2 linked regions of the Victivallis sp. Marseille-Q1083 genome follow. The protein of the gene in region 1 interacts with the protein of each later gene in a pairwise test. Links are inferred from orthologs where the notes say so. Each region holds a gene or a part of one and is shown on either strand. Other genes may lie near its edges.

What was found.
Region 2: the proteins of ruvC (region 1) and ruvA interact in binary tests that used the Escherichia coli proteins (3 or more experiments, as listed by UniProt). The link is inferred for Victivallis sp. Marseille-Q1083 from one-to-one orthologs.

Annotation. Positions count from the first base shown.
Region 1 is NZ_CAHJXL010000001.1:1,899,486-1,915,315, reverse strand. What follows is about bases 1,973-4,681. They hold ruvC (crossover junction endodeoxyribonuclease RuvC), read left to right. Parts: upstream 1,973-2,926; coding sequence 2,927-3,436; downstream 3,437-4,681. Other genes in these bases: tadA (tRNA adenosine(34) deaminase TadA), read left to right, coding at 3,877-4,338; HWX74_RS07710 (hypothetical protein), read left to right, coding at 3,458-3,874; HWX74_RS07720 (YebC/PmpR family DNA-binding transcriptional regulator), read left to right, coding at 2,162-2,917; HWX74_RS07725 (DUF4404 family protein), read right to left, coding at 1,973-2,012. Also shown: HWX74_RS07740 (cation:proton antiporter), read right to left, coding at 1-499; HWX74_RS07735 (hypothetical protein), read right to left, coding at 591-917; frr (ribosome recycling factor), read right to left, coding at 1,051-1,620; more of HWX74_RS07725, read right to left, coding at 1,734-1,972; HWX74_RS07700 (IS630 family transposase), read right to left, coding at 4,810-5,850; HWX74_RS07695 (hypothetical protein), read right to left, coding at 5,965-7,044; HWX74_RS07690 (hypothetical protein), read right to left, coding at 7,141-8,373; HWX74_RS07685 (hypothetical protein), read right to left, coding at 8,398-9,747; HWX74_RS07680 (hypothetical protein), read right to left, coding at 10,310-11,272; HWX74_RS07675 (hypothetical protein), read right to left, coding at 11,304-12,248; HWX74_RS20650 (hypothetical protein), read right to left, coding at 12,511-12,702; HWX74_RS07665 (transposase), read right to left, coding at 12,713-13,444; HWX74_RS07660 (V-type ATP synthase subunit K), read right to left, coding at 13,766-14,203; HWX74_RS07655 (V-type ATP synthase subunit I), read right to left, coding at 14,196-15,830.
Region 2 is NZ_CAHJXL010000001.1:2,500,134-2,516,127, forward strand. The notes cover bases 13,122-15,994. They hold ruvA (Holliday junction branch migration protein RuvA), read left to right. Parts: upstream 13,122-14,182; coding sequence 14,183-14,806; downstream 14,807-15,994. Other genes in these bases: HWX74_RS10310 (TIGR00282 family metallophosphoesterase), read left to right, coding at 13,122-13,298; nadC (carboxylating nicotinate-nucleotide diphosphorylase), read left to right, coding at 13,298-14,176; HWX74_RS20495 (hypothetical protein), read left to right, coding at 15,029-15,154; nagA (N-acetylglucosamine-6-phosphate deacetylase), read right to left, coding at 15,171-15,994. In the rest of the region: HWX74_RS10250 (substrate-binding domain-containing protein), read right to left, coding at 1-912; HWX74_RS10255 (DUF4349 domain-containing protein), read left to right, coding at 1,152-2,444; HWX74_RS10260 (TaqI-like C-terminal specificity domain-containing protein), read right to left, coding at 2,515-4,545; HWX74_RS10265 (DJ-1/PfpI family protein), read right to left, coding at 4,503-5,075; HWX74_RS10270 (GNAT family N-acetyltransferase), read right to left, coding at 5,200-5,706; GTPase ObgE, read right to left, coding at 5,720-6,739; rpmA (50S ribosomal protein L27), read right to left, coding at 6,852-7,100; HWX74_RS10290 (diaminopimelate dehydrogenase), read left to right, coding at 7,914-8,909; HWX74_RS10295 (redoxin domain-containing protein), read left to right, coding at 8,974-10,125; ffh (signal recognition particle protein), read left to right, coding at 10,222-11,685; HWX74_RS10305 (hypothetical protein), read left to right, coding at 11,704-12,498; more of HWX74_RS10310, read left to right, coding at 12,498-13,121. UniProt on the Escherichia coli protein: The RuvA-RuvB-RuvC complex processes Holliday junction (HJ) DNA during genetic recombination and DNA repair.

The sequences.
Region 1 (15,830 bases):
TGCTCAGAAGAATCATCACCGGAATGACCGACAAATCCTGAACGATGGACATGCCGAGCATGATCCGGCCGGACAGCGATTCGGCGTGCCCCTGGTTGTTCAGGGTTTTCAGAATGACCGCCGTACTGCTGGAGATGATGGCGGTCGCAAACCAGAAAGCCGGCATCCAGGCAAATCCGAACAATCTGGCGAGGACGGCGCCGTACAGGAAGGTCAATCCAACCTGAATCAACGTCCCGGTAAAAGCGATGTTTCTGATCGGCTTCAAACTGCGCAGCGGAAACTCCAGCCCAAGCGAAAACAACAGCAGCGCCGCCCCGATATCGGCCAATTTTTCAATGTTGGCGACATCGACGTTGAAGCCGGTGGTGTACGGTCCGACCAGCACGCCGGCCAGGATATAGCCGAGAATCAGCGGCTGCCGGAAAACGCGGGCGAGCAGTCCGCCAGCCAGGCCGGCCAGAACCACCATCAGAATATCGTTGGCAATCGATGACATTTTTCTCCGGAGCTATCAGTTCGTGTCCAATCCATAACAATACCGCAGCCGGGAAATAAAAGCAACCTTTCCAACGGTGAATCGCCGCATTTTATCGCGCCGCCGCCGGCTCCGGCCCGGCGGTTTTCAATTCCTCTTCGACCGCTTCGGCAATTGCCGTCACCGCAGCGGCGGACGGATATTCGCGACGTTGAAAAATTTGCGCCAGCGCCCCGGAGTCCTTCAGGAACCAGTGATGTCCGTCGGCCTGCCCCGTCGGCGGACAGGGACGCAGATCGCAGATTTGCCGGTAATAGATATCGGCGGCCTCCGGATCGATCAATTTCAACAGATTGCCGGCGGCGTACAGCGCGACAAACCGGAAATTCACCTCACCGGACAACAGAGCCGCCCGATAGTACAGTTCGCCCCGAGCCATACCGGAGACGATCCGGCGGGGCGGAACGACATCGTTTTCAGTTTCGAAAAAGCAAAGCCCCGGCCGTCGGAGTCCGGAGCTTGATTTTCTTCATGATTTTTACCGCTCAAGGAACGAATGAATTTCCGGGCAATCAAATGCTCATCAATTCCTTTTCCTTCGAAGCGACCGACTTGTCGATATCTTCAATGCTGCGGTCGGTCAGCTTCTGGATGTCGTCGAGTAGTTTTTTGAGTTCATCTTCGGTCAATTCACCGCCCTTCTGGGCTTTCTTGGCGCTGTCGTTGGCGTCGCGGCGCAGATTGCGGATCGCCACTTTGCCCTCTTCGGCCCGCTGTTTGACCTGTTTGACCAGAGCGATGCGGCGCTCTTCGCTCAATTCCGGAATCGGCAGCCGCAGAATTTTGCCGTCACTGTTCGGCATGATGCCCAGGTTGGAGGCGATGATGGCTTTTTCAATGGCATGCACCGCCGAAATATCGTACGGCTGGATTGTCAGCAGCCGCGCTTCCGGTGCGCTGATATTGGCCAGATCGCGCAGCCGGGTCGGCGCGCCGTAATAATCGACCAGAATGCCTTCGACCAGCGCCGGAGAGGCCTTGCCGGTCCGGACTGCGGCAAAATCGTGCCGCATCGCCTCTTCGGCTTTGGCCATATGTGCTTTCAACTGGGGGAGCAATTCCGAAATGTTGCTTTCGCTCATGATGTTTTCCTCCGGGGTTTTAAACCGTTGTTTCCTGATGTTTCCTTTGACATTTTGTTTTCCACGGAAAATGTAGAACCGAATACGTCAAATTTCAAGCAGGTTTGCCCGTTTCAAATGCCGATATTGGCCAGCATCATGCACACCCGGTTGGTCAACGCCACCAGTTCCGGATGGGTCACCTCGAATTCCCGGACCGTCGAACGCAATTCATCCGAGGTCTCCGGCATCCGTCCGTCCTGTTCGACCGCCTCCCGGCGCAATTCGGCCAGCAGCGTCAACAACTGCGCCTTTTTTTCGCCCGGCACATCGGCCAGGGCGGTCACCGATTCTTCCAGTTTTTTCAAAGTATCCAGCGGCATATTTTCACCTCCTGTCTGATTACTGCTCATTCCAAGCTCTCGTATCAGAAAAATAGACGCATCGCCCGGAAGTTGCAAGAGCGGAAACAAAAATTATTGTTCCATACTTGCAGAAAACGGCATGTGGCTGTAATTTAATGGAATATACGTAAAAAAAATAAACAAAAAAGAGGTTTGTCATGTCCGGACACAGTAAATGGGCGAACATTAAACATAAGAAAGACGCCACCGACAAGAAACGGGGTAAAATCTTTTCCCGCCTCGCCAAGGAAATTATGGTCGCGGCCAAAATGGGCGGCGGCGATGCCAACGCCAACCCCCGGCTGCGCTCGGCCCTGACGGCGGCCCGTGCCGCCAACATGCCGAATACCAACATCGACCGCGCGATCAAAAAAGGACTCGGCGAACTCGGCGACGTCACTTTCGAAGAAATTCTCTATGAAGGCTATGCGCCCGGCGGCGTGGCGCTGCTGATCGAATGCCTGACCGACAACCGCAACCGTTCGATCAGCGAAGTGCGCACAACGCTGGATCGCAGCAACGGCAATCTGGCGGCGGCCGGCGCCGTCGGCTGGATGTTCAAGCGGCTGAGCCATTTCGTCATTTCCGGCGACAACGCCGACGAGGATAAATTGATGGATATCGTGCTGGACGCCGGTGCCGACGATATCGACGTCGAAGACGGCGTGGCGGAAATCTGGGCGGCCCCCGAGGCCTTCGAAGCGATCGCTCAGGCGCTCGCCGACGCCAAGGTCGCCACCGATGAAGCGGAAATCACCCGCAAAGCCGACACCACCGTCGAAATCAAAGATATTCACACCGCCCAGCAGATCCTGAAGCTGGTCGACCGGCTCGAAGAGCTCGACGACGTCCAGATGGTAACCGCCAACTTCGAGATTGCCGACGAAATCGCCGACCAGCTCGAAGAAGAGTAAGCCGGCGCCGTGATCATTCTCGGCATAGACCCGGCCATCCGGACCACCGGTTACGGCGTCGTCGAATTCGGCGACAGCAGCCGTTTCCGCGTCATCGACTGCGGAGTGATCGCCAACCGGCCCGGCCTGCCGCATACGGAATGCCTCCGGCGGCTGGCCGGCGGCATCCGTGAACTGACGGCGGCCTTTCAGCCGGACGCCGCTTCGATCGAAGAGCCGTTCGTCGGCCGCAATGCCGGGACGGCAATCATCCTCGGCATGGCCCGCGGTGCGATTCTGGCAGTCCTGGCGGAACGGGAAATCCCGGTTTACGCCTATTCGCCGCGGCGGGCCAAAAAAGCGGCGGTCGGCAGCGGCAGCGCCAGCAAAGAGCAGGTGGCACTGATGATGGCGGCGGAATTGCAGATCGAACCGGAGCAGATTCCACTGGACTCCACCGATGCGCTGGCGCTGGCGCTCTGCCACGGGCAACTGGCGATCAATCCGGCGCTGGCCGAACTTTTGACCAAACCATTGTAGCAATATAGGAGTGGACCGCAAATGATGAAAACGACAGGAAACTTCTTCCGGATGGCATTTGCCATGACGATGCTGGCGATATTCGCCGCCGGGTGTCCGTCGGTAATTGCGCCGCAAAAGATTCCGGTGGAGGACATCGATGTTCTGACGAAGTTCGCCGCGGAAATCGCCGTGCTGCAGGATCGTTCGCTGCCCCGCAACTCCAAGGAGAAATATGAAGCGGCCAAAGCCCTGGCCGACGGAGTCGATTTCAGCTATATCCGCAACGTTTCGACGCTGGAAAAGATTTTCGATCCCCGCGATGTCATCCGCAGCGAAGTTTCGCTGAATGACACCCAGGATTATATCTTCTACTATCAGTACGGCAACCATTCGGTTCGTTTTGTCTTCACCCGAAGCCATACGTACATCATGAAATACGATTTGAAACTCCAGTAACCGTGCTGCTTTTCGACGACGAATATTTCATGCGCAAAGCGCTGCAGCAGGCGGAACTCGCCGCCGAAAACGGCGAAGTGCCAATCGGCGCGGTGGCGGTCTGCGACAATATGATCATCGCCCGCGCCGCCAATCAGGTGGAAATGCTCAAGGACGCCACCGCCCATGCCGAAATGCTGGCGCTCTCCCAGGCGATGGCCGCCCGCGGCGACTGGCGGCTGGAGGATGTCGACCTTTATGTCACCAAGGAGCCCTGCGCGATGTGCGCCGGCGCTCTGGTCAACGCCCGGCTGCGCCGGGTCATCTACGGCGTCGCCGATCCCCGCTCCGGCGCCTGCGGTTCGGCATTGAACGTCACCGGTTTTGCCGGCATGCTCTGGAAAGTCCAGGTGACGCCGGAGGTGCTCGCCGGAGACGCCCGGCTGCTGCTGCAGAATTTTTTCCGCCGGGTCCGGCGGAAATAGCTGCCCCCCCCGCAATTCGCCGCACCGAAAATCTTGGTCACTTGAAAAAGTAAACGCACGTTTGTCAAATTAACAGCCCCCACCCTCAAAAATTTGTGCATTCAGTTAGCCAAAGGTGTTACGTTCAGGCTATTTTTCGGACATTGTAAACACACATCATGAATTTGACAAACCTTCCTTAAGCAGGAAAGGACTATTTAGCGATCAAGTCGGGCAATAAATGAATCGCCTTTTCACAGATGTGTTCAATGCCCAGCTTGTCCAAAACCTCCTTTCCGTAAAGCTTTTTGGTGGATTCTTCGAATCCATTTATCTTATTTATTTTTAACAGTTTATACAACTGATTTTCTTTAAAAGTCCTCCTTTTGGTGCTATATTGCATCTATCTAACGGAAAACAATTTAACAACAAGAGAAAGGACAAAATCCGATGCAACTTTCCTTATTCTGCGATTATTGTACCGGCAACTAACTAACTTGCATACAAAACAGTCTTGGAATGGAATAATTTCTTGATTCGTTCCGGTTGTTCAGCTATCATTTCCATATGTTGCTTGGCATGTTCGGTTATTTTTCCTTTGGCGCGCCCCAAGGGCTTGTTGCTCAGATTTGATTTTAAGTCGCGGTTGAGATATTCATCCGGGTTCAGGTCGGGACTGTAGCTTGGCAAGAAAAATAACTTGATGAAAGCCGCATTTTCCTGCAGAAAACCAGTCAACGTTTTGCAGTGGTGAACCCGCAGGTTATCCAGAATCAAATACACTTTCCGATCATTTTGACGAATCAGACGTTCCATGAATTGGATCAGGAGTTGAGCCGTCATCGTTTCGCTGAAAAACATGAAATGAGTTTTCCCCTGGTTGGTAATCGCGCTGATCATATTAACTTTTTCGCGTACCGGATTGACTGCTTGCACCGGGGTGTTGCCTTTCGGCGCATAACTGCGGCCCTTGGCCTCGTCATTGCGAATTCCTGTTTCATCCCCCCAAAAGACATCCGCGTCTTCTGATTTTGCCAGCTTTTTGATTCGGGGATACTCCTCAATCAGCCATTTTTGAACGTGCGCCTCATTGCGCTGATAAGCTTTCTTAACTGGTTTTTGCGGCGTAAATCCCCAGCGTTTCAAGTACTCCCCCATGGTTCGGACTGGTATTTCGATTCCAAAGGAAATCTTGATGTGCAACCGTACCGCCTGACGAGTCCAGAGCGCAAATGGCAATCTTAACTGATCCGGACAATGATCGACCAAATCTTTCCGTATCTTGGTCTCCTCATGCGGAAGTAGACGGCGTCCAAAGCCGAATGGACGACCGCATTTCTTTACTTTCAAAGCAGGCAAGCCGCTTTTTTTCCACCTGCTTATCCACTTGCCCACCGTATTGCGGTGCGCTCCGACGATTTTTCCGATTTCTGTACAATTATTACATTTGCCGCTTTGATACAATCTCACGGCCTGCTTGCGCCGCTCTTCAAGAGCGACCTTATCGAGTTTTCGGGCATCTTGAGTTTCCATGATGATAATATACACCATCAAGCAAATATTGCACGTATGTTAATTGCCGTATCTATAGTTAATATTAAAGCACAACTTAAGAGAGTAAAAATTTTAATTACCTTCATAATTTTCCTAGTGATTGTTGTTGTTATAAGGAAATGGATAATCCGTCTCATCAAAGATTCCAGCAGATTCTTGAATCCCTCCTTTTTCAATAGTAACAGTACCAATATCATTTATCGTTACTTCATGCTCAATAGTTCCCATCGAATAAACTGTAGCCGAAGCACTATCACCAATTTTATACCATAAGGGAATATTCCAAATAAATGTTCCATTACTCCACGGAGAAAAGAAATTTCCTCCTTGAATTTTATCGACGCCAATCCTGGTCCCCAGTTGCAGACTATGGTCTTTAGCTTTAATCCATAGTCCATCAGCATGATTATAAGTATCATATGGAGATTGGTTGAAATATCCTGTTACCACAGGAGCAACAATTCCTTCTTTCATCCACACCTCATAAAAATACACATCAGTCGGCTGCAAATAAACATCTGCCAAAAATCCACAAGAAGCATTATTTTGACTATGTATTTTATGCAAGTCACTACGATGCAAAAATAATATAGGAGATACATATGAAAATTCTTTTACCACACCCAAATTATATGTCTTACCTCTATAGGTTGCGTTGGCCAATATACTAGACGTACCATTACCAGCAGGTGCCGTATAGACTGTCCCCGTCATTTTCTCCCCAATGTATTCAACCGATATACCTGCAGGCAAAAACGATAAATTACATTCCTCTCCAACACCAAATTTTGCAGCAAACGCCCGCAACGCCGCGTCTTCCGTAAATAAAATCGAGGTTTGCCGTTGTAAATCGAATAAATGCTCCACCTGCGCCGATACAACATTCAGCTTGTCAATTTCATATTTCAAATCAAAATATTTTCGTTGAAACCAATATTGACCTGAAATTTCTTCGGACGAATCTCCACTTATGGCCCATAATCTATTATTTTGGTATTCACGCATTTTTTTCTGCTCAGGACTCAATCTGTCATGTAACTTCTGCAAGAGGGCCATCATCTCCTCCTGTGATAACTCCCCCTCTGCCTCAACGGCAAGACAACGCATGGTCACGATACACAACAACCCAAAGGCTGTCATGAAGATTTTATGCTTGAACTGTCGCTTTTTCATCTGCAATCTTTGTTCTATGGCCTGATTGAAAGACACTTCTGGAATTGCCGGAAAAAAATTATCCCAAACTTATCCAGAAGCATCGGCTTACTTTTTTTATTCGGACTTCTTCAAATCATCCCTCACTACTACCGGATGGAATTTCATAACCGGATTATTATGATTATCCAATTTGCTGGTGGTTTGTACCAGAAAATGAACTTCCGGATGCCCATCACGCTGAATCTGTTGGAGCGCAATCACCTCTTCGCCATCCAAATCAGCGAAATCGGCGATCTCATGACTGCCGAACGTCAGACGCTTGACCTGCGTACTCTGCTCTGTTTCCAAATAGTAAATCATCCTCTCATTTTTTTGCGTCAGCAACGCTAAAGCAGGCAACACCGGCAAATCACTGCACGGGGTCAGCTTCGTCCAATCCCCGGAAACCTCATATGGAACAAATCGTTTGCCGTCTTCATCTTTATAACAATACAACCCGCCGCCAACCTCAAACAGGAAGACCGGTTTTCGCGCACAGCGATTTTCTCCTTCAAACCACCGAACTGGCTCGGACCAACTCTCGTCTTCCAGATTACGGCGGACACAATAACCATGTTCTGTCACAATGAACAGTTGGTCGCCAAACAAACCGGCATCTCCACAAATAAATTCCGGAGTTGCAGACCTCTCACGATTTAGTAATATCTCACTACCGGTCCTCATATCTCCCAAATTTGCGCCAGGCAACCAGAACAATGGATCATCCGGAATGGCATACGGGAAATAGACCTGCCGATCACCAAAATATTCTGTTTTTGGCAATTGCCGCAACTCATAAAGATTGCATTTCTCATCAACCAGCCAGAAAGTATCCCGCCAACAAGTAAAATAACTTCTTCGCCATGGATCGCCATGTGCCCATTCCCAGCGTCCGGGCTTGATCCCCCACATCGCAATAACTCGCCTTCCATTGATTATGGAAAGATCCGGCATGAATATTTCCCGTTGGGCATTTTTTTCTTCTCCCTGCAAAGGCAATAAATCCATCGCCAAATCCCAGCCGCCAAGCTGATTATAAGCAATATTTGAAAAAATTCTTTTTGCACTCATTGTCTCCAATTTTATAACGCTCTTCAAAGAAAACTCTGATTCGCTCTGCTCCGGTGTATACGGCAGCGATTCCCAGACGCTTTCCGGAATATCTTCCCTAGCCGCACTGATTGTTTCTGTTTTGATTAGTCCTGCACGGTCTATCAAATAACCATAGGTCACCCAGTCAGAAGCGGAGGCATACCAGCCACAACAGCCTGTAATAAAAATCATCACCATAATTTTCCAACTTTTCATACCTTCAACCTTTTTTATTTGCAATCAATTTTGGGCATTGGGCGGAGCAAATTTCCTGGCATCGCGGATCATGATAGTTTCATCGAACTTCATGAATTTCTCGTCCGGCGGCGCATCCGGCAATAGTTGATAAACGTCGAACTGACAGTTCCCCACATCCATGCCGTTGTAATAAACTCCCTCCACCGTCCGCTTATCCGCCAACAAGAAATAAACTCTCTGGTCCGCCACCGAATAAGCCGCTTGATACAAGGACAAATAATCCGGAATTTGAATTGCATCGCCACTTCGCTCTTGAATCCGATCATACCAACCCAGTTTACTGCTTTCATCCGAAAAAGTCAACAGCAAATCGTCGCTCGCATACAAAATATGAGTAACACTTCCCGGCAAATGACGCCCTTCCGGCCAAGCATCCCAAGGCTGATCGAACTGCGGAATACATTCCACCCATTCCGTTGTTTTTTTGATGAAGACACTGTTGTTCCGATTGTCCGCCGGCGCCAGGACAGGACGGCCGATATCGTAAAAATCCGGCGAATAAGCCTTCTCCTTGACATCGAAGAACCCCAACCGGCCGGTCGGATCGGTGATATAAATCAGTCCATTGGCCGCCAATCCACACGAAGAACGAAGCGGCTCCTCATCCGGACAACTCAACCAGAAAGGATTGCCGCCCACCCGAAACGGAGCTTTGTAGCCTTCCGGCGTTAAGTCGCGGTAATAACTGACCGTGGTGTCTCCTGCGACAATCACCCAAAGATAATCCTCATAGTCAACTGCTTGATCCGCAGAAACCGGACAAGCAATCACTTGAGGAGAAAACAAATAAAGATTACTTACAACATTCAGATCTTCTTCGGTGGGTTGACGTGATACCAAAGGAAAAAACGTTTCGAGGCCGGCGGTCAAGCCATAGAAGTATTTCGTAACCTCTTTTGTCTTGTTATCCAATGACATAACAGAAAGGGAACTAATTGGAAATTCTAAAAGCCACTGGGGAAAACTCTTTCCCCAACCCTTGCCTTCCCAATTTTGCATACTCCCATGCTCAGCTTTCCTGGGCCAACGTTTTTCATATTGTTCTATAAGCTCTCGCCGTCCCTTGCTCGTATCTATATTCCAATCATTAAGCTCATCAACCAATTGATTGGAAAATTCCACATATTTATCAATGGATGATTGAGTTGCTTCTCTAAAGTCAATTAGATTAGAAAAGGATACAAAAGCAACATTTTCTTTTAAGAAAATCAAACTAGGACACTTTATCAGATCTTCCCAAACCATACTCTCACGATCTCCGCCCCAGCTAGGATATACAACCATCAGTATATTCACCATTGCTAATATTTGCAATATTTTTTTATTTTTCATAATTGCAGTTCTCCATTGTTTGTATTCGGAAATTCTATATAAGGACCGACATATGGGGCCACAGTCACAGGGTTCGGAGATGGCCCAGGAATTGTACCTCGCGGAAGGGGCTCCTCAACAAACCCCGCCCCTGTGAATACAAATTTTCTATCATAATAATATTTTTCAACGACAGCGGCAGCCAACCCAGCTAGACTCCCATAACTCAAACCTCCGTCATGTCTGTAACTGGGATCATAGTACGGTGTGCCCCGTCTACAGAAAAGCCGTATAATTGCCGTCATCCACATCATAATAAGATATATAAAGTTTGATTATCATCGGCTACATTTCTTCTTTCCCCAAAATACGTGGAAAAATGTTCCGAAGTTTGAAAAATTGCATCACTAAAATTTGACATTTTGCCAACATAAAACTGTAATGACAAACACTCATCCTTCAAAAGTAATAGCAGGAACTCCCAGTCGCATAATATAAATAGTCGACAATGAAAAATCATTTAATATCTGACCTCAATATTGACAACTTTTCCAATGACTTAATTAATTTAGTTTTCGCCGTCCTAATTCAACGAATCTAAAGGTAATTCCATAATATTTTGCGAATCCAAAGTTTTGGTAATACTCTGTATTAATTCAATACATTTATCCTCTTGAAAAGCCCGGTATATATTCATATACCAATACATTTTTTTTAACCAGCGAGGACCTTCAGACAAAAAATCCTGATATTCTGGAGCCATCAGCAAAGAATTATTTAGTAAAACAATCTCATCCTGAGTAATACCAAAATCAGCTAAATCCTCTATATCAGCTTGTAAAGATTTAATATGACAAGCGATCACTCTTTGAGCTTCTATAAATTGAAAAGTAATTATCTCATAATTCATATAACTTTTCTTTGATATCAATTCGTGAGATAAATTTAATGTAATATTATATTCATATTCTTCAATTTTGTCTTGTTCCGGAACAAAGGCAAACCCACCATCTTTGCGTTCAATAAAAATTGAATTTATATCTTTGGAGGATGTTAAAATGGTTTTCAGATATACCAATCGACTAAATTCCGCCCAATCTTTCCATCTTGATCCAGATGTAATAATCGCATCATACAGAGCTAGAATTTCCTGGCTATTATTTTTCTCACCTAATAACTCATCCTCGCCCTCTAAATAACAGATCAATAAAATATTTTTATTGGGAAGCAATTCAATTTTTTTTCTCTCATTTTGCAATTTATTGTATATTTCTGGACAGCGACATAAGTATTTAAAATAAACAGTATAAAGAAAAATTCCACTTGAAGGTTCTGAGTTTCCAATCTCATTTCGTACCTGTATAAATAATTTACTATAAAATTCTTCTCTCTTTTTTTCATCAATAACACAATTGATATCAAATTGTTTATTAACATTTTTTATCAATTCATTTTCCCAGTGATTTAAATTAAATATTTCTTCACATTTTGCAAGATTTCCAATTAAAAATGCTAAAAATAAAATCGCAAATAACATCTTTGTCATGTTTTTATATTCCTCTGAACTAATACAGGAACTAATCGATGAAATCTTTTAATTTATCCACGATTTCTTTAATTTGCTTTCCTCCTCCATTTGATAATGCATCATACAAAGCCCCATATAAATATATTTTTTCCATATTGCTAGAATATTTTTTTCTCACTTCATTCCAATAATCAAAATTCAATGCCAATTTTTGCTTGACCAGATCAAGATCATCTTGATCGATATTCAAATTATAAAAAAACAACAAATTATTTTGTATTAATTGAATATGATGAAATAATGCATGAAAGTTTTTTGAAAAACGCAAGGCAACCACATCATATTTTATATAACTATCTTTGTAATCTTTCAAAAAGCTATCAAATACTCTCGTTATATTATATTCATATTCCAAAACAGCAGCATTGGGCGTAAAAATAATTTCTTCCGCTATTCCTTTTACAATAATATGTTGATCAATTTTTAACAAATTTTTATAATATAATAATCTATATAAAAAAGCCCAATCTTTCCAATTTGAATCAGAGGAAACAATGTACTCATAATATGTCAAAATTTCATCTGCATGCTCAGGAAGATTAGCTTCATCATCTAGACCTTGCAAACAATAAATCAATATGACATAATCGACAACATCTTTATTCTGCTTATTACGCAATTTCTTCATATAATCTTCAAGCTTATTGACAATTCCTTCATAGCAGCTTAGATGTTGAAAATATTTGGTATATAATATAACACCTTCTGATGGTTGATACTTTCTCAGGTCTACTTCTATTTTTTCAAACAACTCATAATAACATCTTTCTTTTTCTTTTGAATCCGCAATTATACTGTATTTCTCTTGTTCATCGACTCGATCAATCAATTTTTTCTGCCAGAAGTCTAAAGCATTCTGCTCTGTTGCATGAAGCAGTAATAAGCTACAATATCCATACAAAAAGACAACTACCAACTTTAAATAATTTTTCATAACTCTCTCGTAATAATATGAAATTAAAGAATATAAATTGACATAATTATCCTTAATGGATTGTAACAACAGCGGTATCCTTCTTTTGCCAATCAGCCAAACTAGCATAAAAGATAGTGTATCTAAAGTCAAGCACCCTTCGATGAATTTTTCAAAAAATCTTCATCGAAGAGTGTTTTATGGACAACCATGAAACGGAGCATTAAAAGCATTTTCCGCATGCAAGCACACCGGGCGGTCATTTTTTTCTTGCCTTTGGCGATCAAGTGCTGACGAAATTCCTGAAGAACCGGAATTTGGAAACTCCGGGAACCGAATCCAAGTAGAGGATCTGCCGAAGTAGTCCTGAGATCATCGGCTCAAATAATGAGGAATGAACGCTTGAGCCGGATTCCACAATTCGAGGCGCCAAGCCGGATAAGGAGGAAAGTTCCTTCGCCGAATACTGTTTCAGCGAGCCGATTTCAGCGAGTATGCTTGTACGCGGAAATAAAACTCACGCCCGGCATGGTCGTCATGATATGGACTTCGGCAAGCAACTCTTCATCTTGAACTACGCAGGCTTTGATTGCCTTGTCGATTTTTTCAATCTGAATGGTCAGAGTCGCCAACGTTTGAGCATTGATTTTGCGAACGATCGGAGAAGTCAGCGTATCGCGGCGATTCTGCAAGTCGACCCGAGCTTTGAGCAGGGCGGTTCTTTCGCGGGAAAGTTCGCAGATGGTCAAAATCGTTTTCGAGGGACGATTCGTAGGTTTGGGCCGGCGTTCCGTACCGAATCGGGCTATGGCTCGTGCATCAAGCTTGTCGGTATTGTGCAGCAGATTCAAACTTTGGATAAATGTATGAATATTTCTGGCGTTTTCAATCGTAACGCCGACTTCCGGATGAAGTTGATTGATCCAGTCGGTCAAATGCTGCGAATAACAGCCGGTGGTTTCCATTACGATTCGAAAATCGTGACCGAGAATGGTTTTCTTTGCCCACTGAAAGAATTGCTCGACATCTTCCAGTGTGCGTTTGAAATCACGGTACGGAAGCGTGGCAATCTTTGCTCTCTCGTTTTTCGTAAGTATATCCAGCACAGCAGAAAAACTTACCTTGCCGACATCGAATCCAGCCCAAATACCTGCTTTCGTTCCTGCTATGCTTGCATCCTCCTGTTTCTGTTGTACATTAGCAGAGTGGCTTGCCATGACCCATTTTGCTTATTCGTTTTTGGTGCCTGGATAAGCTGTACGGTCTAAAGGCAAAGCACGGTAGCGGAAGCATCTCTCCATCTTTTATACGATCTCTCAAAGATCGAAAAACTCTGCGATTTTCATCGGCTGGCTGCCGAATCCAACCTCTTTACCGTAGCACATCTGACGTGTCTTCTGCAACTTTTGCCTTGCCCTCCGACGAGCGGCAACACCCATTCTCGGAAAAGGAAAGTTGCAACAACAGGGGATAACATAAAAAATCCCCCTGGCGGTCAAACCGTCAGAGGGAAACAGGATCGGGAATCCGACGCGGCCTTAAACCAGCAGCGCGAACACCAGCGTAAAGATCGCCACCGTTTCGATGATACCGAGGATGATGACGTAGTTGGCAAATCCTTTGCCGGTCTCACCCAGCGAATCACAGGCCGCCGCCGCCGCTTTCCCCTGGTACCAGGCCGAAACACCCATGCCGGCGCCGCCGAGAATACCGATCAGCAGCGCCTGCGGCCAACTGGCGGCATCCTTGGTTAACAGCAGCATCATCACCAGGCCATACAGCGTCTGCGACAACGGGAAACCGGCCAGGGCCACCAACAGAAAGGAAGCCGGCTTGTTCTGGGCATAACATTTTTTCATCGCCCCGACCGCCGCCTGACCGGCAGTGCCGGTTCCCAGCGCCGAACCAATCGCCGCCAAGCCGACCGCCGCGAAACGGCCGCCATTGCACAACGCCTGCATCAATGCTTCACTCATTTCCATGATTGTCTTCTCCTTCAGTAGTAGTATTGGTTATTTTTTTCAATGGATTGAATTCAAATCCGGACCAGCTCAGCCCGATGTGGTTGGCGAATTCCAGCGTATTGAGCCGGACGCCGTGGACCAGCACGCTCATCAGGCAGAGCGACAAATTCAGCAGATGCCCGAACAGCATGATCAGGATGCCGAACGCCAGCGCACCCGGAAACAGGTTGCCGACCTGAGTCCCCATCAGATTGAAACTCCAGGCGATGTAATATCCGGCCATGCCGACGGCGAACAACCGGATATAGCTGAGCACGTCGACGAAACTGTTGATGAACGAAAACGGGATGTTGAACACCTCGCCGATATCGCGCCAGTTGACCGCGCCGAACAGCACCATGGCCGCGCCCGCCCCATAACAGTAGTACATGAAATGCGGAAAATCGCCGGGATAGGCGACCATCCGGATCGCCAGAATGCAGTTGCCCCACAGCACCAGCATCCAGCCGAGATTGCCGATCACCTTCCGCCATTTGCCGCAGACCAGCGCCTGCCAGATATGGCCGAGCGACATCTGAATGACCGCCAGCAGGAAGCAAAATACCTGCATATTGGCATTTTTCACCGCTTCATCCGTCAGCCATTTGATGCCCGGAATCAGCGCTGTACCGAAAAAGTTGCCGCTGAGACACCCCCAGACAATCGTCGCAATGCTGCAGGTGAAACCGAGCCGCAACGGCTGTTTGGCCTTCGGGTTGTGCCGCAGTTTGAAGAACGCCGCCAGCGTCGCGGTCAGAAAGATCAGCCCGTAACCGGCGTCGCCGACGATGATGCCGAAGTAGATCGTGAAGAATACCAGCACCGCGGCGCTGGCGTCCACTTCCCGGTAACCCGGCGAAATGCCGAGGAACTGGAACAACGGCTGCACCAGCTTCAACGCCTTCGGCAGTTTGATCAGCGTCGGCACCTGTTCATCCGCCGCCGGATCCTCGATCAACAGCGCCCAGCCCTCTTTCAAAGCGGCCTGTTGCAGGTTCGGCACCTCCGGCGCCGGGACGAAGCCGCGCAACATGATGATCTCGTCGAAAGCGGTCATTCCGTCGCGCGCTTTGAACAACTGCGCCTGTTCGGTCAACTGCTGCTGCCAACACCGCAGCTTCGGCAATTCGGCGCCCAGCGTCTCCAGCCGGGAATTGATTTCCGTCAGTTCGCCGACGATTTCACTTTCCCGCCTGGCCAGGCTGCTCAAGCTGACTTTGTCCGGCAGTTGCGCCGGCGTCAGGGCCGTCTCAAACGGCGCATCGCCGACCAGCGCCAGATGGACGGTCGATTTGGTCCGGCTGATCTCCTTGACGACGACGCCTTCCGGTGCCGTAAATGTCTCGAATTCCCGAGGCGAACACTCGAAAAGCCGGACAAAAATATTTCGTTCCGCCAGCCCAGCCAGCAACTCCGGCGAGAAATCACCCCACGGGAACAACTGCACGCCCTGCCGCCGGCCATTTTCCAGCTCTTTTTCCAGTCCGTCGCGCCGGCCGATCAATTCCCAGGCTTCCAGAAAAATCTGCTCGCCGTCGCGGGAATCCGTCGCCGGCGGCGCCGCTTCCGGCGGCAGAGCATTCTTCAGGAAATCGATGAC
Region 2 (15,994 bases), 600 kb from region 1 along the record:
GTGCAGCCGGGCCATTTGAGAGTTATTGCAGCCGCAGATGCCGAAATCACGACCTGCTTCGACCCTGTCGCGCAGCAGTTGATCGGTAACGCAGACCGCCAGAAAGTCATCGCCGCAGACCACCGCATCGGCGCCGGCCGCCAGCAGTTGACGTGCTCCCGTCCGCCCGCTGTGCTCGGAATATTCACCGAAGAGAATCCGGTTGCGCGGACACGGCAGTCCGGCGGCGTGCAGCACGCCTTTGTAACCGGCCAGCCGGTCCCGGGTAACGGTGAAGTCCCGGCCGTAGCCGAAAAAACCGATACGGCGAAAGCCGCGTTCATAGAGATGGCGGGCCAGGGCCGCGCCGACTTCGACATTGTCCGAGTCGACCGAAGCAATGTTGCGCTGATTCGGCTGGCCCAGCACCACCAGCGGCAGAGCCAATTTTTTCAACTGCCGCAGCCGCAGGTCGTGAAAATGCGGGTCGGCGATAATCGCGCCGGCCAAGCCACCCGCCCGGGCCAGTTCGAAATAACGCTCCTCTTTGGCCGAAAAAAGCAGCAGATCGGCTTCCCGCGGCTGCAGCGCCTCCTTGAGTCCGGCCACCAGCCGCATGCTGAACTCGCTGGCTGAAGTGTATTCCATGATCAAAGCCAGCGTTTGCCGCTGGCGGGGCGACTGATCGTCTGGCATTGTCCGCCGGCCGGCGGCGAAAGTCCCTTTGCCCGGCACCCGGACGACCAGTTGGCGCCGTTCCAGTTCAGCCAGCGCCAGCCGCACGGTCATATGGCTGACGCCGTAGCGGCGGCACAATTCCCGTTCCGACGGCAGCAGGCCGTCCGGTGCCAGCGCGCCGGAGCGGATCAATTCTTCCAACGTGTCCTGCAGCTGCCGGTAGAGCGGGAGCGGGTTATTTTTCAGTAAAATCATTTTTTTTGTTGTAAATTATAACTGTTTATATTGTTTTGAAATTATAATAGAATATTAGCAAATTTTGACGATAAAGTCAACCCCCCCGGCCGGGAATTTATTGTGATTTTTTGTTGTCGCCTTAATTTTGAAGCAATAATTGCAGAAAATGATTGGCAAAACCGGTCCCTCGGCACTATAAATATCAATGTGTCACTTGCCGGATGGTTGAAACGGTTGCAAATGATTGGGAGGGTATCATGGTGAAAAAGACGTTGTTGCTGGGAGCATGTGCGCTGTTGGCGATGACCGGCTGTACTGCGGTGGATCAGGGATTCATGGTGGAAGAAGCCGATCAGATGAGCAGCGGCCGCGGCGCGTCGTCTAGGATTAATGGGGTTGACGGCGCTGCTATACTTCCCGCATGCGGCGAGACCTGGGGGGAAGGGGCGGCGGTCGCGGCGGATATGATGGCGATGGCGACGGCGCCGGCGGAAGCGCCGCAGGTCGAAACGGCTCCGGCCTATGCTGGCGGCGGCAACGGCGGGGAGGAGTCGCAGCCCATGGCACGGCAGCGGATCACCAGTATTTTTCTGGTTTACAGCGTCAGCGATGTGAAACAAGCGATCAAGGAGGCGGAAGCGATCGCCAAAGACTGCAATGGTTATGTGCAGAGCATCGGCGACTACAATGTCATTCTGCGGATTCCGGCCGATGCATTGACTGAGGCGAACGAGCTATTGAGTAAGCTGGGGACTTTGCAGAGCCGGCAGGAGCAGGTGGAAGATGTCACCGGCGAGATGTTCGATGTGGAGACGCGGATCGGCAACCTCGAAAAGCTGCGGGAACGGTTGCTGGCGATTGCCGACAAAGCGGTCAAAGTCGAAGACATGCTGATGGTGGAAAAGGAGTTGAATCGGGTTTCCGGCGAACTGGAACTGTTGAAAGGACGGCTGAATTTGTTGCGCAACCAGGTGAACTATGCGACGATCCGGATTGGCTTCAATGAAGTAATTCCGGTGACGCAGCGGCTGGAACGGCGTATGCCAGTGCCGTGGGTGGCCGAATTGGGCGGTGAAATCCTGTCGAATGCCAACCGGTTCAACGCGGTCCAGCGGTTCCCGTACGACGTGGCTTTGCCGGAGGATTTCATCGTCACGTATTCCGACGGCAGGCAGTTGCTGGCGATTTCGCCGGATCGGAAAGCCGTACAACTGCAGCGTCGCAACAATTTGAAGGGCGGTTCGCTGAAATTCTGGCAGGAGACCGTCAAACGGGCGTTGGAAGAAGCCAATTTTTATCGGATCGATGAAGTCAGGGAGATTGTCATCGGCGAAGGAATTCCGGCGGTGGAGATCACCGCTCACAAAATGATCGGCGACGAAAATTGGTATTATCGCGTCTATGTGTTTCTCGACCGTGCCTGGTATGATTTCTGCGGGGAAGGCGAAGTGTATCTCTATGAATTTCAGGCGCCGGAAGTCGGCTTCGGGAAGGACAAGGCGGCTGTCGGCCGGCTGCTTGAAACCGTCGACCTGAGCATGTGGAAATAGCCGGCCGGCTCAAAATGCCGGGCGTCAACCACAGACGTCCGGTATTTTGATGGCTCCGGGTGAGAAAAACCTACAGGAAACGCCGCATCAGAGTGATTTCCGAAGTCGTCAGTTTCAGGCTCCGGCAGAATAATTGGTCGATCTGCAGCTGGCGTTCGGCGGAGTAATGTCCGGTTTGCGCCCGGGCAAGCCGTCCGACGGTTTGCTGCAATTCCGAAGAAAGCTCGGGAATCGGCAGCCGGCGCAGCAGCGTCAGCTTGATCTGGGCGAAGTTCCGGCCGCGTTCGTCGCTGGTCGCCCGGTAATAGAAGTTGACCACCATACTGTTCAACGCCGCCAGCAGATACCACGGGTCGGCGGCAACCGGAGCGGAACCGTGCAGGGTATTGCTGTAATAATAGCGCCCCTCGGCATCGTAGGCGGCGATGATCCGGTCGGCGGTCTGGCGGGTCAGCAGCTTCGGACGCTCGAATACGGCCGGCTGGCGCAGCCGCAGGCCGTTGCCGCCGCGCTGTTGTTCCAGTTGCCGCATTGTTTCCGGCCGATAGTCGATTTGGTCGCCTTCATAATGGATTTGATAAGCCGAAATTTGCCGTCCGAACAGCAACGGTTTGGCGCCGTCGGGAAGCTGGCGGCCGAACAGTTTGTCGCCGACTTTGCTCTGGATGATGCCGTCGCGGCTGTCGGCCAACTGGCCGAGTGGCGTGGAACGGGCGACGATTTTGGCCAGCAGCCGGCTGACGGCGGAATCGGCGGATAAGACGAATTGACCGGTTTGCCGGTGGTACAGTTCGTCCAGCGGCAGGAATTGCCGGTTGCCGACCTCGACGGTCCGACTGCCGGGACACGGTCTGGGGCGATAGGCGAGGACGACACTGTCGACCGCCGCCTGACGGAAGCTGCGCGGCGGCAGCCGTTGCAGACGGGTCAGTTGCCAGCGCCGCAGCAGGTGCTCCCGTAAGGTTTGATATTGGGTGTTGAGCAGCAGCCGGTCCGGAATGACAAAAGCGGCGACGCCGGAATCGGCCAGTTGGGCGGCCGCCTGTTCCAGGAACAAACTGAACAGGTTGAAGCGCCCGGTGGCCAGCCGGAAGCGTCCGGCCAGTTCCCGGCGCCGCTCTGTTGGAATATCCCGGATTTGAACGAACGGCGGATTGCCGACGATCCAGTCGAGTTGCCGGAAATTGGTATCCAGATAATCCTGCCGGTACAGTTCGAAGTGGAAATTCGCCTGGGTGGTCTGCCGAAAGAGCGCCAGCCGGCGCCGGGTGATGGCCAGGGCCAGCGGATTGATATCGACGCCAAGGCATTGCAGTTGGGCCTGCGGCCGTTGCCGGACTGCTTCGATCAGAAAGGCGCCGGCGCCGACTGCCGGGTCGAGAATACGCTTGCCGTCGGGGAAGGCGGCCAGCGCCGCCTCCAGAACCGGCCGGATCAGGGACGGCGGCGTGAAGAAGCTGCCGCTCAGTTGCCGCTCGGAACGTTTCCGTTCTTCACTGCCGCTTAAATAATGCTGCAGCCAGTCGCCGGCCAGTTGCGGCGTCAACGCCAGCCATGACAAGGTTGCGGTATTTTCCGCCGCAGTCAGCGGATAACCGGCCAGCGGAACCGCCAGCGGGTTGTCGTTGCCGGCCAGCAATTCGAAGTATTGTTCGATCAGCGATTCCGGCGAAAGCCGATGTTGGCGGCGATATGCTTCCAGCCGGCTGACGGCGGTTCTGGTCCAGCCGGCCGGGGCCGGCCAGTTGCCGCGCCGGGCGTTTTGCAAAGCCTGGCGGACCAGTTGCCGCTCCGGCTGCAGCGGCAGCGCGCTCCATCCGGCATCGGTACGCCGGAGCAGGAAATTGCCGGTATCGGTTTGAATCCAGCTCCAGCGAACGGACGCTGCCAGCATTTGAAGCCGTTCCGCCAACGAAACGGACAAATCGGCGAGATTGCCGGATAGCTCCAGCCGAATTCCCGGCTCCCGGAGGTGGTTCCACAAGAAATCCGCCCTTTGAGCCGAATCGGTTCCGGCCGGCGCGGCAATTGCCGCAAAAAGCTGTCGGGCAGCGGGCATCAATGCGTCGCGTTGACGACGGCAATAAACTGCCGCAGCCATTCGACATGCGCCGTCCAGGCCGGACCGGTGACCAGATTGCCGTCGGTGACGGCGTCCGGCAGCCCGACTTCGATATATTCACCGCCGGCGGCGATCACTTCCGGTTTGACGGCGGGATAAGCGGAAAGTTTCCGGCCGCGAACGACATCGGCGGAAGTCAGCAGTTGCGGTCCGTGGCAGATTGCCGCGATCGGCTTGTCGGCGGCGGCGAAAGCCTTCACCAGCGCGATGACGCCATTGTGCAGCCGCAGATATTCCGGCGCCCGGCCGCCGGGAATGACCAGCGCATCGTAATCTTCGGCCTGTACCGCCTCGAAATTGGCATTCAACACGAAATTGTGGCCGCGTTTTTCCGAATAAGTCTGATCTCCTTCGAAATCGTGGATGGCGGTTCGGACATATTCGCCGGCTTTGCGGTCGGGACAAACCGCATCGACCTGGAAACCGACGATCTGGAGCGCCTGGAACGGAACCATCATTTCGTAATCTTCGACATAATCACCGGCCAGCATCAGAATTTTTTTGCTCATGGCAAAATTCCCTTTCGCAGTTGGATCGGATGGGGCGTTGGAAGAGAAGCCGCCGTCCTGTTTTTTCGGATATCAATATACACCAGAAATATCGAAGTTGCAAGAAAGGCCTGGCGGTCCGTCGTCAAGCCCATTCCTGGCCCATCAACGTCGCCTCCGTTCCGTAAGAGGCCAGCTTTTCCGGCGTCCGGAGTTGCTGGACCGGCCAGACCCGGTAGCCTTGTTTTTGCCAGAACGGCACGGAATGTTGAACGGCGATCAGGTGGGAACGCCGGAAGCGTCGCCGGAGCGCCGCTTGTCTGGCGGCGTCGAACAGTGCCGATGCCAGCCGTTTGCCGCGCAAAGCCGGATGTAGCGCCAGGTCATGCAGGTAGAACGATTCTGCCGCTTCGGGCAGTTGTTCCAGATACCCATGCAGTTCCGGCACCCGGTCGGCGTGCCACGGATGTGCCAGCACGTAACCGTGCACTTCACCGTCGGCCAGACAGACGAAGCAACAGTCCGGAGCCAGTTCCCATTTGCGGATCATGACCCGGTCGGACTCCGGTACGATATCCCGATAGGCGATCGCCTGTACGCGTAGAACGCCGGGCAGATGTCCGGCCTGCATGGGATCAATTTGCAGGTTCATGGTCGGAACGCTTTCAGAAAATCATATAAGGAGAAATGCTGCTGTCCTTCACCAGCTTGCTGAGGATGGGAATCAGTTCGCCGAGTTCGCCGTCGGCGGCGCTGACCGGGATAATCGGCGTCATTTCACTGCCGAGGGCTTCGCGCAGCGCCGCGAGATTTTCCCGGCTTTCCGGCAAATCCATCTTGTTGGCGACGATGACGGCCGGCCGTTTGGACAGACCTCTCATATAAAGTTCCAGTTCGCTCTGCAAATGACGGTAATCTTCATAGGGCGACCGCCCGTCAACGCCGGCCATGTCCAGTACGTAAGCCAGCACATGGGTCCGTTCGATGTGTTTCAGGAAGGCATGGCCGAGCCCGACATTGGCGTGAGCGCCGTCAATCAAGCCCGGAATATCGGCGATGGTCAATCGCCCGTAAGCCGGCAGTTCAACGACGCCGACCACCGGATGCAGTGTCGTGAACGGGTAGGGGGCGACTTTGGGACGCGCCTGGGAAACCGCCCGCAGCAGCGTGGATTTGCCGGCGTTGGGATAGCCGACCAGGCCGACGTCGGCGATGGTTTTCAGTTCCAGTTCCAGCCGGCGTTCTTCGCCGGGCTTGCCCTCTTCGCATTGGCGCGGCGCCCGGTTGGTGCTGGTGGCGAAACGGGCGTTGCCGCGTCCGCCTTTGCCGCCCCGGGCGACGACGAACTGCAGGCCGGAGGTATCGAGGTCGGCAAGCAGTTCGCCGGTTTCCTGATCGGTCACCACGGTGCCGACCGGCACGTCGAGTATAATATCCGGCGCTTTGCGGCCATGCAGATCTTTGCCCTTGCCGTGGGGACCGTTGGCGGCGGCATAATGACGGTTGTAAACAAGATCGACCAGACTTTGTTCGTCGGTAGAAGCTCTTAAGATGACGTTGCCGCCGTCGCCGCCGTCGCCGCCGTCCGGGCCGCCTTTCGGGATGAATTTTTCGCGCCGGAAGCTGCAGCAGCCATTGCCGCCGTTGCCGCCTTTTACTGTAATTTTAGCACGATCCACAAACATATCTTACTCCTCTGCCGTTTGGGTTCCGCAACCGATCAGATTCAAAAAAAAGAGCCCAAGGCACAAAACCCGGGCTCAATCCGACACGAAATTCGAGCGGAAACCGCTCGTTTCAGGCCATCGGAACGATGTTGACCTGACGCGTGGTTTTCTTGAACTCAACCGTACCGTCGCACAGCGCGAAGAGCGTGAAATCGCGTCCGCAGCCGACATTTTTGCCGGGCCGGAATTTCGTGCCGCGCTGCCGGACGATGATGCTGCCGGCCGATACATATTCACCGCCGTAGGCTTTCACGCCGAGGTACTTCGGGTTGCTGTCGCGGCCGTTTCGGCTGCTGGATTGACCTTTTTTATGCGCCATGATTGCAATTCCTTATGTTAACTTCACTTTTGTCTTTTGTCAAGTTTGTTCATAATTCAAGAATATCTAATATAGCCTTCGACCGGAAAATATCAAGCATCTTCCAGGAAAAAAATGAACTTTTCGACGGAAAAACCGGTCGAAGATTGAAGAAAAAAGAAAAATGGAAAGAATTTGTATTTCCGGAAAGACCGGCTATACTAAAGAATGGACAATGCGGTTCGAAAACAATCTGGGGGTGTTCCGGATTCGACTGGCAGGGTTCGGGGTTGATTGCATGCCGAGGATGATTGTTGGCCTCGTAAATCATCAATCGAACGAATAATTGCGAACGATCAAGAGTTTGCTCTGGCCGCTTAATTGACGGCCTCGTACTTCCCCTGACGGGTGTTAAGGGATAAGTGCGTCATCTAACGCCCTGGTCGGCTGTTTCATCTTTCGGCAGCCGATAAGACAATAGAGAGGTTAGTCCGAAAGCCCGCCTGATTGCCGGCAAGGTGGACGGACGATAAGAATCCAAAGGCGATCTAAGCATGTAGAAGTTGATCTTAGACATTGTCAACACGCGGGTTCGACTCCCGCCACCTCCACCATATTTAAAAGCGGGCAGCCCGGAGTGTTTGTAAACACTTCGGGCTGTTTTCTTTTTTTTTGAAAATTTTGCTGAAAACTTTCCCCTGCCCGTTTCCCGGTCCTGAATTTTTTCGTAAAATTAAGATTGCCTCCGGATTGTCGGCCGGAAAATTATTGTTGCAATTACCGCTTTTCCGTGGTATTTTATCCGGATAATAATGAAATCAAGGAGCAATCGTGATGAAAAAAATCAGAGTGATGGTTGTCGGTTACGGCAACGTCGGCCGCGGCGTGATCAAGGCGCTGGCAGCCAATGAAGATATGGAACTGGCCGGCATCGTTTCCCGTTCGCCGGAACGGGTGCGCCGGGCGGTCGAGCTGCCGGTGCTGCCGGTGGAGGCGGTCGGCGAATGGCAGCAGGCGTTCCGGCCGGATATCGCCATTCTGTGCGGCGGTTCGAAGAATGATTTGCCGGAGCAGGGGCCCACGCTGGTCAACTGTGTTTCGACGGTCGACAGTTTCGACAATCACAGTTGCATTCCGCAATACTTCGAGCGGATGGACGCGGCCGGCCGGGCGGCCGGCCAGGTGGCGGTGATCTCCACCGGCTGGGATCCGGGCATCTTTTCGCTGGAACGGGTGTTGGCCAATGCGTTCATCCCCGGTTCCCGCGCCTACGGTTTCTACGGCTTGACCGGGAAGGGCGGTTTGAGTATGGGCCACTCCGATGCGCTGCGGACCATTCCGGGCGTCAGGGACGCCCGGCAATATACCCATGCGGTCGAAAGCGCCGTCGACCGGGTGCGGGCCGGTGAAAATCCGGAATTCGAACCCGGCGACATGCATACCAGGGAGTGCTTTGTCGTGCTCGACGCCGGCGCGGATCCGGCGGCGGTGGAAGCGGCGATCAAGTCGATGCCCGGTTATTTCGCTCCGTATCGGACGACGGTGCACTTCGTCTCTCAAGACGAATTGGATACGCGTTATCGGGGATTTCCGCACGACGGCTGCGTCGTGGCTGCCGGCGTGACCGGCGGCGAACATGCCGCGACGGTCGAATATCGTTGCAAATGGGAAAGCAACCCGGAAGCGACCGCCAACGTACTGGTAGCGCATGCCCGGGCGGCGGTGCGGCTGAAAGCGGAAGGCAAAACCGGCGCCTTTACGATCCTGGATATTCCGCCGGCTTACTTCAGTACCCACAGCCGGGCGGATCTGTTGAAAAAGTTCATGTAAAACAAAAGTGATCAAGTCGGTCCGCCGGAGGGCAGGACTCCGGCCGGCTGCATTCCGGAGGTGGATGATGTTGGGAAAATCGGTATGGACGTCGATGGTATTCGGATTGTCGCTGGCCTTGTCGCCGCTTGGGGCGTTGCAGACCGGCGACGCGGCGGAGACGCTTTCGGTCGACTGGCTGGAGGGACGCAGCGTGCCGCTGCTGCTCAACCGGGCAGACAAGAAGCAGCCGCTGGAAAAGGATCTGCGGGTCATCGTCTTTTTCGGGACCTATACGCCGCTGTCCCAGCAGATGATGCCGACTTTGATGGAGATGCAGAAGCGGTACCGCGACCAGGGGTTGCTGATCGGCGCGGTTTCGCCGGAGCCGGCGGAAAAAGTCGAGCCGTTCCTGAAAGCGTTTCCCAACGTCAATTTCAGTGTCGGCGTCGACCGGGACGGAGAGGGAACCGTCAAATATCTCGGGCCGCGGCCGATTCTGCCGAAGGTTTTCATCGTCGACAACTGCGATGAAATTCTCTGGGACGGTGAAGTCGAAGAGCTGCCCGATGTGCTCGAAAGCATTTTCGATCAGACCTACAGCCGGGACACCCAGAAGAAGATTGCGCCGCTGCTGTTGGAATTGGACCCGGCTTTGCGGACCGGCCGGCTCGGCGAAATCGAAAATCTGACCGACCGCATTTTGAAGGAGGCGCCCGGCAACGGCCAGGCGCTGCGGGCACGGCTGTTCAGTTATGAGAGCAATGGGCAGGTCGAGGCGGGCTGGGAGTTTTTGACGGCGCGGCGGAATGAATTTCCGAAGGAGCGCAAGCTTTATTTCATGCAGTTGGATATGGCGCTGCGTTACCGGCAGTTCTCCGGCGATCTGGTGCCGGTGGTGCGGTCCTTCCTGCTGAATTTTCCGGATCGCAGCGGGGAAATCAATTCGATCGCCTGGACTTTGCTGAACGGCGGCGATTTCAACAGCGACGCGATCAGCGCGGCCAGGCTTTGCATCGAAGCGCTGAAGCCGTTGCTGGACCGGTCCGATATTGACGCTTTGACGGCGACGCGCATTCTGACCAGCCAGGCGTTGTACCAGTACCGGATCGGCAATGTGCCGCTGGCGCTGGAATTGCAGAAACAGGCGGCCGACCGGGGCGTCGATACGTCCGAAGCGGAGGCGGTCAACCGTTTCGCCGCCTTCTATCAGGCGATCGAAGATTTGCGCCAGTAATTGCCGCGGCCGATTTGACCCGGATGATATTGAAACGTATATTACGCGGTTGTATATCATATTTTTAATCACAGCAATCTAAGGTAATAAACGAAGATGTTTGATGCGTTAAGCGATAAACTGCACGATGTGTTCCGGCATTTGCGCGGCCAGGCGAAATTGACCGAAGAGAATATCGCCGAGGCGATGCGCGAAATCCGGCTGGCGCTGCTTGAGGCCGATGTCAATCTCGAGGTCGCCAAGTCGTTCATCGACGCGGTTCGAAGCGATTGCGTCGGCCAGGAGGTCATCCGGAGCGTTACGCCGGGCCAGCAGGTCATCAAGATTGTCAACGACCGGCTGGTCGAACTGCTGGGCACCGAGAGCGCCGGGCTGAATCTGGCGGCCCAGCCGAGCGTGATCATGCTGGTCGGTCTGCACGGCAGCGGCAAGACGACGACGGCGGCCAAGCTGGCCAAACTGCTGACCAGGGAGAAGAAGACGGTGATGCTGGTTGCCGGCGACATTTACCGGCCGGCGGCGGTCGATCAGTTGGAATTCCTCGGCCGGGAGATCGGGGTGCCGGTGTTCACCGACCGCGGCAACATCAATGTCGCCAGCATCGCGGTAAAGGCGATCAACGAAGCGAAATTCCGCCATATCGATGTGGTGATTCTGGATACCGCCGGCCGGCTGCAGATCGATGAGGCGATGGTGCAGGAGCTGGTGCGGGTGCGCCAGGCGATCCGGGCCGACGAAACGCTGCTGGTGGCCGACGCCGCTCTCGGCCAGGAGGCGGTCGCCGTCGCCGACACCTTCCACAAGGCGTTGGATTTGACCGGTTTCATCCTGACCAAACTTGACGGCGACGCCCGCGGCGGCGCGGCGTTGTCGATCCGTAAAGTGACCAATTGTCCGGTCAAATTCATCGGCGTCGGTGAAAAACTCGACGACCTGGAACCGTTCCATCCCGAACGGATGGCCTCGCGGATTCTCGGCATGGGCGACGTGGTGTCCCTGGTGGAGCGGGCGGCGGCTGAAATCGACGAGGAAGAGGCGCGCAAGCTCCAGGAAAAGCTGAAGAAGAACAAGTTCGACTTTGAGGATTTTCTGGCCCAGCTGCGCCAGATTTCCAAGATGGGCGGCATCGAGTCGATCGCCAAATTTCTGCCGGGCGGCCGCCAGTTGACCGCGGCGATGGAAGGATTCGACCCGAAATATTTTTCCCGGCTGGAGGCGATCATCCTGTCGATGACCCGGGCGGAGCGTTCCGATCCGGATTTGATCGATTTTTCGCGCCGGAAACGGATTGCCGCCGGCAGCGGCACTTCGCTGGAGCAGGTCAGCGGCCTGATCAAGCAGGTGACGCAGATGCGCAAGATGTTGCGCAAAAACGGCATGCTGGGACGGTTGTTCTCCGGCGGCAGCGGCACCGAGCTGTCGATGGCCAGTGCGGCGTCCGGTCCGAGCCTCGGCGGTTTCGCGGTGACGACCGCCAACCGGAAAGAGGCGGAGAAGCGGAAACGGCTGGCGAAAATGCAGAAGAAAGAGCGCGCCAAACAGCGCAAGAAGAAAAAATAAACTTTTGGAAGAGACCTTATGTTGACATTGCTGATTGCCGTCGTCGTCGCGTTGCTTTTCGGTTACGGCGCGACGATGGCTTGGAATATCTGGTGGGGGGTGGCCTGTGCTCTGGTCGGCTTTGCTGCGGCACAGCTTTCGATCGGGTTCTGGATCCGGAAAAAGATCAATTTGATCAATACCGAATTGCAGAATATCATGACGGAAGCCCAGAACCAGATCAACCGGCGGATTCAGAATTTTCAGCGTCGTCCGGTCGGCAGTCCCAAAGCCGCCCAGGAACTGCTGGAAAAAGAACAGAATAAGTCGATTGAAAAGGCGTTGGAAGCGACGAAGAAATTCGAACGCTTTTATAAGTGGAATTTGCTGCTGTCCCGCCAGACCAATACGATGCGGATGATGTTTTACTACCGGCTCAGGGAGTTCGGCAAAGTGGACGAGCTGTTGAAGAAATGCTTTTTCATGGACCCGCAGTCGGTGGCGATGGCGCTGGCCAGAAAGTATCACCGGCACGATGAAAAGATCGACCGCTTCTTCAAGCGCCGGATCAAGCGGTTCAAAGGGGATGACTGCGCACTGCTGTACGCGGTTTACGGCTGGATTCTGGTCAAGCAGGATAAAGTCGACGAGGCGATCAAGCTGCTGACTGCGGCCAAGTCCAAGACCGATCATCCGGTGATCATCGACAATCTGGATCGTCTTTTGAACGGCAAGCCGAAACATTATTCCAATGCGGTACTCGGCGATCCGTGGTACGGACTCTATCTGGAGGAGCCGAAGATCAGGCAGACCCGCCAGGAACGGATGTTCTGATGAATCTGCTGTTCATCGGGGATGTCGTCGGCAAGGGCGGCCGGGAGGCGGTGCGGATGCTGGTGCCGGAGTTGCGCCGGGAATTCAATGTTTCGTTCGTCATTGTCAATGCTGAAAACAGTGCGGCCGGTTCCGGCCTGACCGCCGGCTGCCTCCGGGATCTCGGCGCGGCGGCGGATGTCTATACCGCCGGCGACCATGTCTGGGATCAGAAGATGTTCGAGCAGGAGATCGTCCATTGCGACAACGTGCTGCGGCCGGCCAATTTAAGTAAATTGCAGCCGGGGCGCGGCTTCGGCGTTTTCCGCAATCCGCTCGGCGGCAGCGTGGCGGTCATCGTGTTGCAGGGGAAGGGTTTCATGCGGGAATCGGCTTACTGTCCGTTTGAAACGGTGGAAAATATCCTCCGGGAATTGCCGGCGCCGGTCAAGACGATCATCGTCGATTTCCATGCGGAGGCGACCAGCGAAAAGATCGCGATGGGCTATTTCCTCGACGGCAAAGTGACGGCGGTGTTCGGAACCCACACCCATGTGCCGACGGCGGACGCCCGGGTACTGCCCGGCGGCACTGCCTATCTGACCGATGTCGGCATGGTCGGCGGCGTCGAGTCGGTGCTCGGCCGTGAAGTCGGGCCGGTGCTGCAGAAATTTCGCACCGGCATGCCGGGACGGCTGCCGGTGGTGGAGGAAAATATCCGCCTCGACGGCGTGATCGTCAGTTATGACCAGCATACCGGCCGGGCGACGGCCGTGAAGAATTTTTCGAGAATCTGGAATTCTGCCGAAAGGAACGGGTGATGAGTGAAATGAAGTTGCCGGAGATTGATTTTCAAAGGGTTGACCAATTGATTGAGTCGGCATTGGCCGAGGATCTCGGCGAACGCGGCGATACGACGACGCTGGCGGTGATTCCGCCGGAATTGATGGCGACAGCGGTCCTGTTGGCCAAGGAGGATCTGGTGTGCGCCGGATTGCCGGTGGCGGAACGGGTGTTCCGCCGGCTGGACGGGCATTGCCGGTTCGAGGCGCTGGTCAAAGAGGGGGAATTTTGTCCGAAAGGGACGTTGCTGGCGCGGATTGCCGGCCGGGCGCAGGCGCTGCTGACGGCGGAGCGGACCGCGTTGAATTTCCTGCAGCGGCTTTGCGGCGTGGCGACATGCGCCAGGCGCTATGCCGATGCGTTGCGCGGTAGCGGAACCCAAGTCCTCGATACCCGCAAAACGACGCCGGGATACCGCAACCTGGAAAAATATGCGGTGGCGGCCGGCGGCGCCGCCAATCATCGCATCGGCCTGTTCGACCGGGTGATGATCAAGGACAACCACCGGGAATTGGCCGGGCTGGAAGGCGCCGGCGGCATCGGCCGGTCGGTAGCCCGGGCCCGGCGGATGTTTCCGGACCTTGAGGTCCAGGTGGAAGCGGACAGCCTGAACGAAGTGCGGGAGGCGCTGGAGGCCGGGGCGGATTACATTCTGCTGGACAACATGTCCAACGAAATGATGGCCGAAGCGGTGAAGATGACCGCCGGCCGGGCGAAACTGGAAGCCAGCGGCGGAATTACGCTGGAACGGTTGCCGTCGATCGGCAAGCTGGGAGTCGATTTCGTTTCGGCCGGCGCGCTGACCCATTCGGTGAAATCGGCGGACATTTCGATGGATATCGAAGCGGAGAAATAACGAAAAGTGATTGCCAAACTTTATGGAATTCTCGACGAAAGCAATTTCACCAGTTGCATCGTCAATGTGCAGGGGGTCGGCTATCTGCTGTCCATACCCTTGAGCACTTTCGACCGTTTGCCGCTGCCGGGAGAAGCGGTGACGCTGCTGGTCTGCACCCAGGTGCGCGAGGATGCCATCACGCTGTTCGGGTTTGCGACGCCGGAGGAAAAGGCGTTGTTCGAACTGCTCATCACGGTCAGCGGCATCGGCGGCAAATTGGCGCTGAGTGTGCTCAGCAGCATGCCGGTCGGTAATTTCTGCTCCGCCATCGGCAGCGGCGACGTCAAAAGCCTGAGCCGGATCAGCGGCGTCGGCAAACGGACGGCGGAACGGTTGATCGTCGATTTGCGCGATAAAGTGACGACGCTGGGAACGGTGACCGCCGCTTCCGGCGCCACTGCCGCCGGCAAATTGCCGCCGGAAGCGGCCGCCGCGGTAGGCGATGCCGGAATGGCGCTGGAGCAGCTCGGCTTCAAGCGCGACCACGTCAACCAGGTGCTGCAGGAACTGGCGGAAAGCCTGCCGGCGGAAGAACTTACCAGTGAAAATCTGTTGCGCCGGGCGTTACTGGCGTTGAACCGAGTTTGATGCCGGGATAAAAAAAGACCTTCTTCCCCGTTGGGAACAGGGAAGAAGGCAGGCAAAAAGGGAAAGAAATAAAGATTCACATACCCTTTTAGACTGCCTGCGCGATGCTTTGTTCGATATCCTTTCCATTTTTTTGAAAAAAACTTTCCCGCCTTTTTCAAATTTCTTTCCCTGAAAATTGCTTTGCCGCGTTTCGTTTGCCGGGGTAGCGGAGAGCGCCTGATGAAAACAGCCGGTTCGCCTGAACAATACGGTTTCCACGTAAAATTATTTGAGGCGGCGGGAGGATGGGGCGAAAAAACGGGAAGGCTCCCTTTGGAAGAAAAGAGCGCCTTCCCGTTTCTTTAGAGACAGAATCGACAGGTTATTTGGAAATATCGATCACTTTGCCGTTGACCATGACAACTTCCGGCTGGAAATCATCATCCAGGATCAGGATATCGGCGAAATAGCCCGGCTCGAGTTTGCCGAGTTTCTCCAGGCCGAGCGCCTGCGCCTGGTTGTAAGAAGTGGTTTTGATCAGCTCCTTGAGTTCCAGGCCGGTTTCCTCATAGACGTTGCGCAGTGCGTTGCAGATCAGCAGCGTGCTGCCGGCCAGCGCACCGTTGGATTTCAAACGGGCGGCACCGTCGCTGACGATGACCGGCAGGCCGCCGAGCGTGTATTCGCCGTTCGGCATGCCGGCGGCACGCATCGCATCGGAAATCAACTGGATCTTATCGACGCTCTTGAAGCTGAAGACGAAACGGATCATGTCCGGACAGATGTGCAGTTTGTCGCAGATGAATTCGATAAAGACGTCTTCGCACATGAAGCCGGCGCCGACCAGGCCGATGTCGCGGTGATGCAGCGGCGTCATCTGGTTGCAGAAGTGGCTCAGGTTGCGCAAGCCGCGCTGGTTGCCTTCCATGAATTGGGCGAACGTCGCCGCGCTGTGAACGCAGGACGGCGTGATGCCGGCGGCGGTGAGGTCGGCGGCGAATTGCGGTCCGCCTTCGGATTCGATCGCATAGGAGACTTTCAGCACCGGAAAGATCGCGTTGAGGCGCTTGACCTCCTCGATGTCCGGCTTGCGGACGAAATCCGGATTCTGGGCGCCGAGACATTTGGCGTTGATGAACGGGCCTTCCAGGTGGACGCCCGGCACTTTACAGCCCGGCTTGCCGGATTTGACGTAATTGGCGGCGG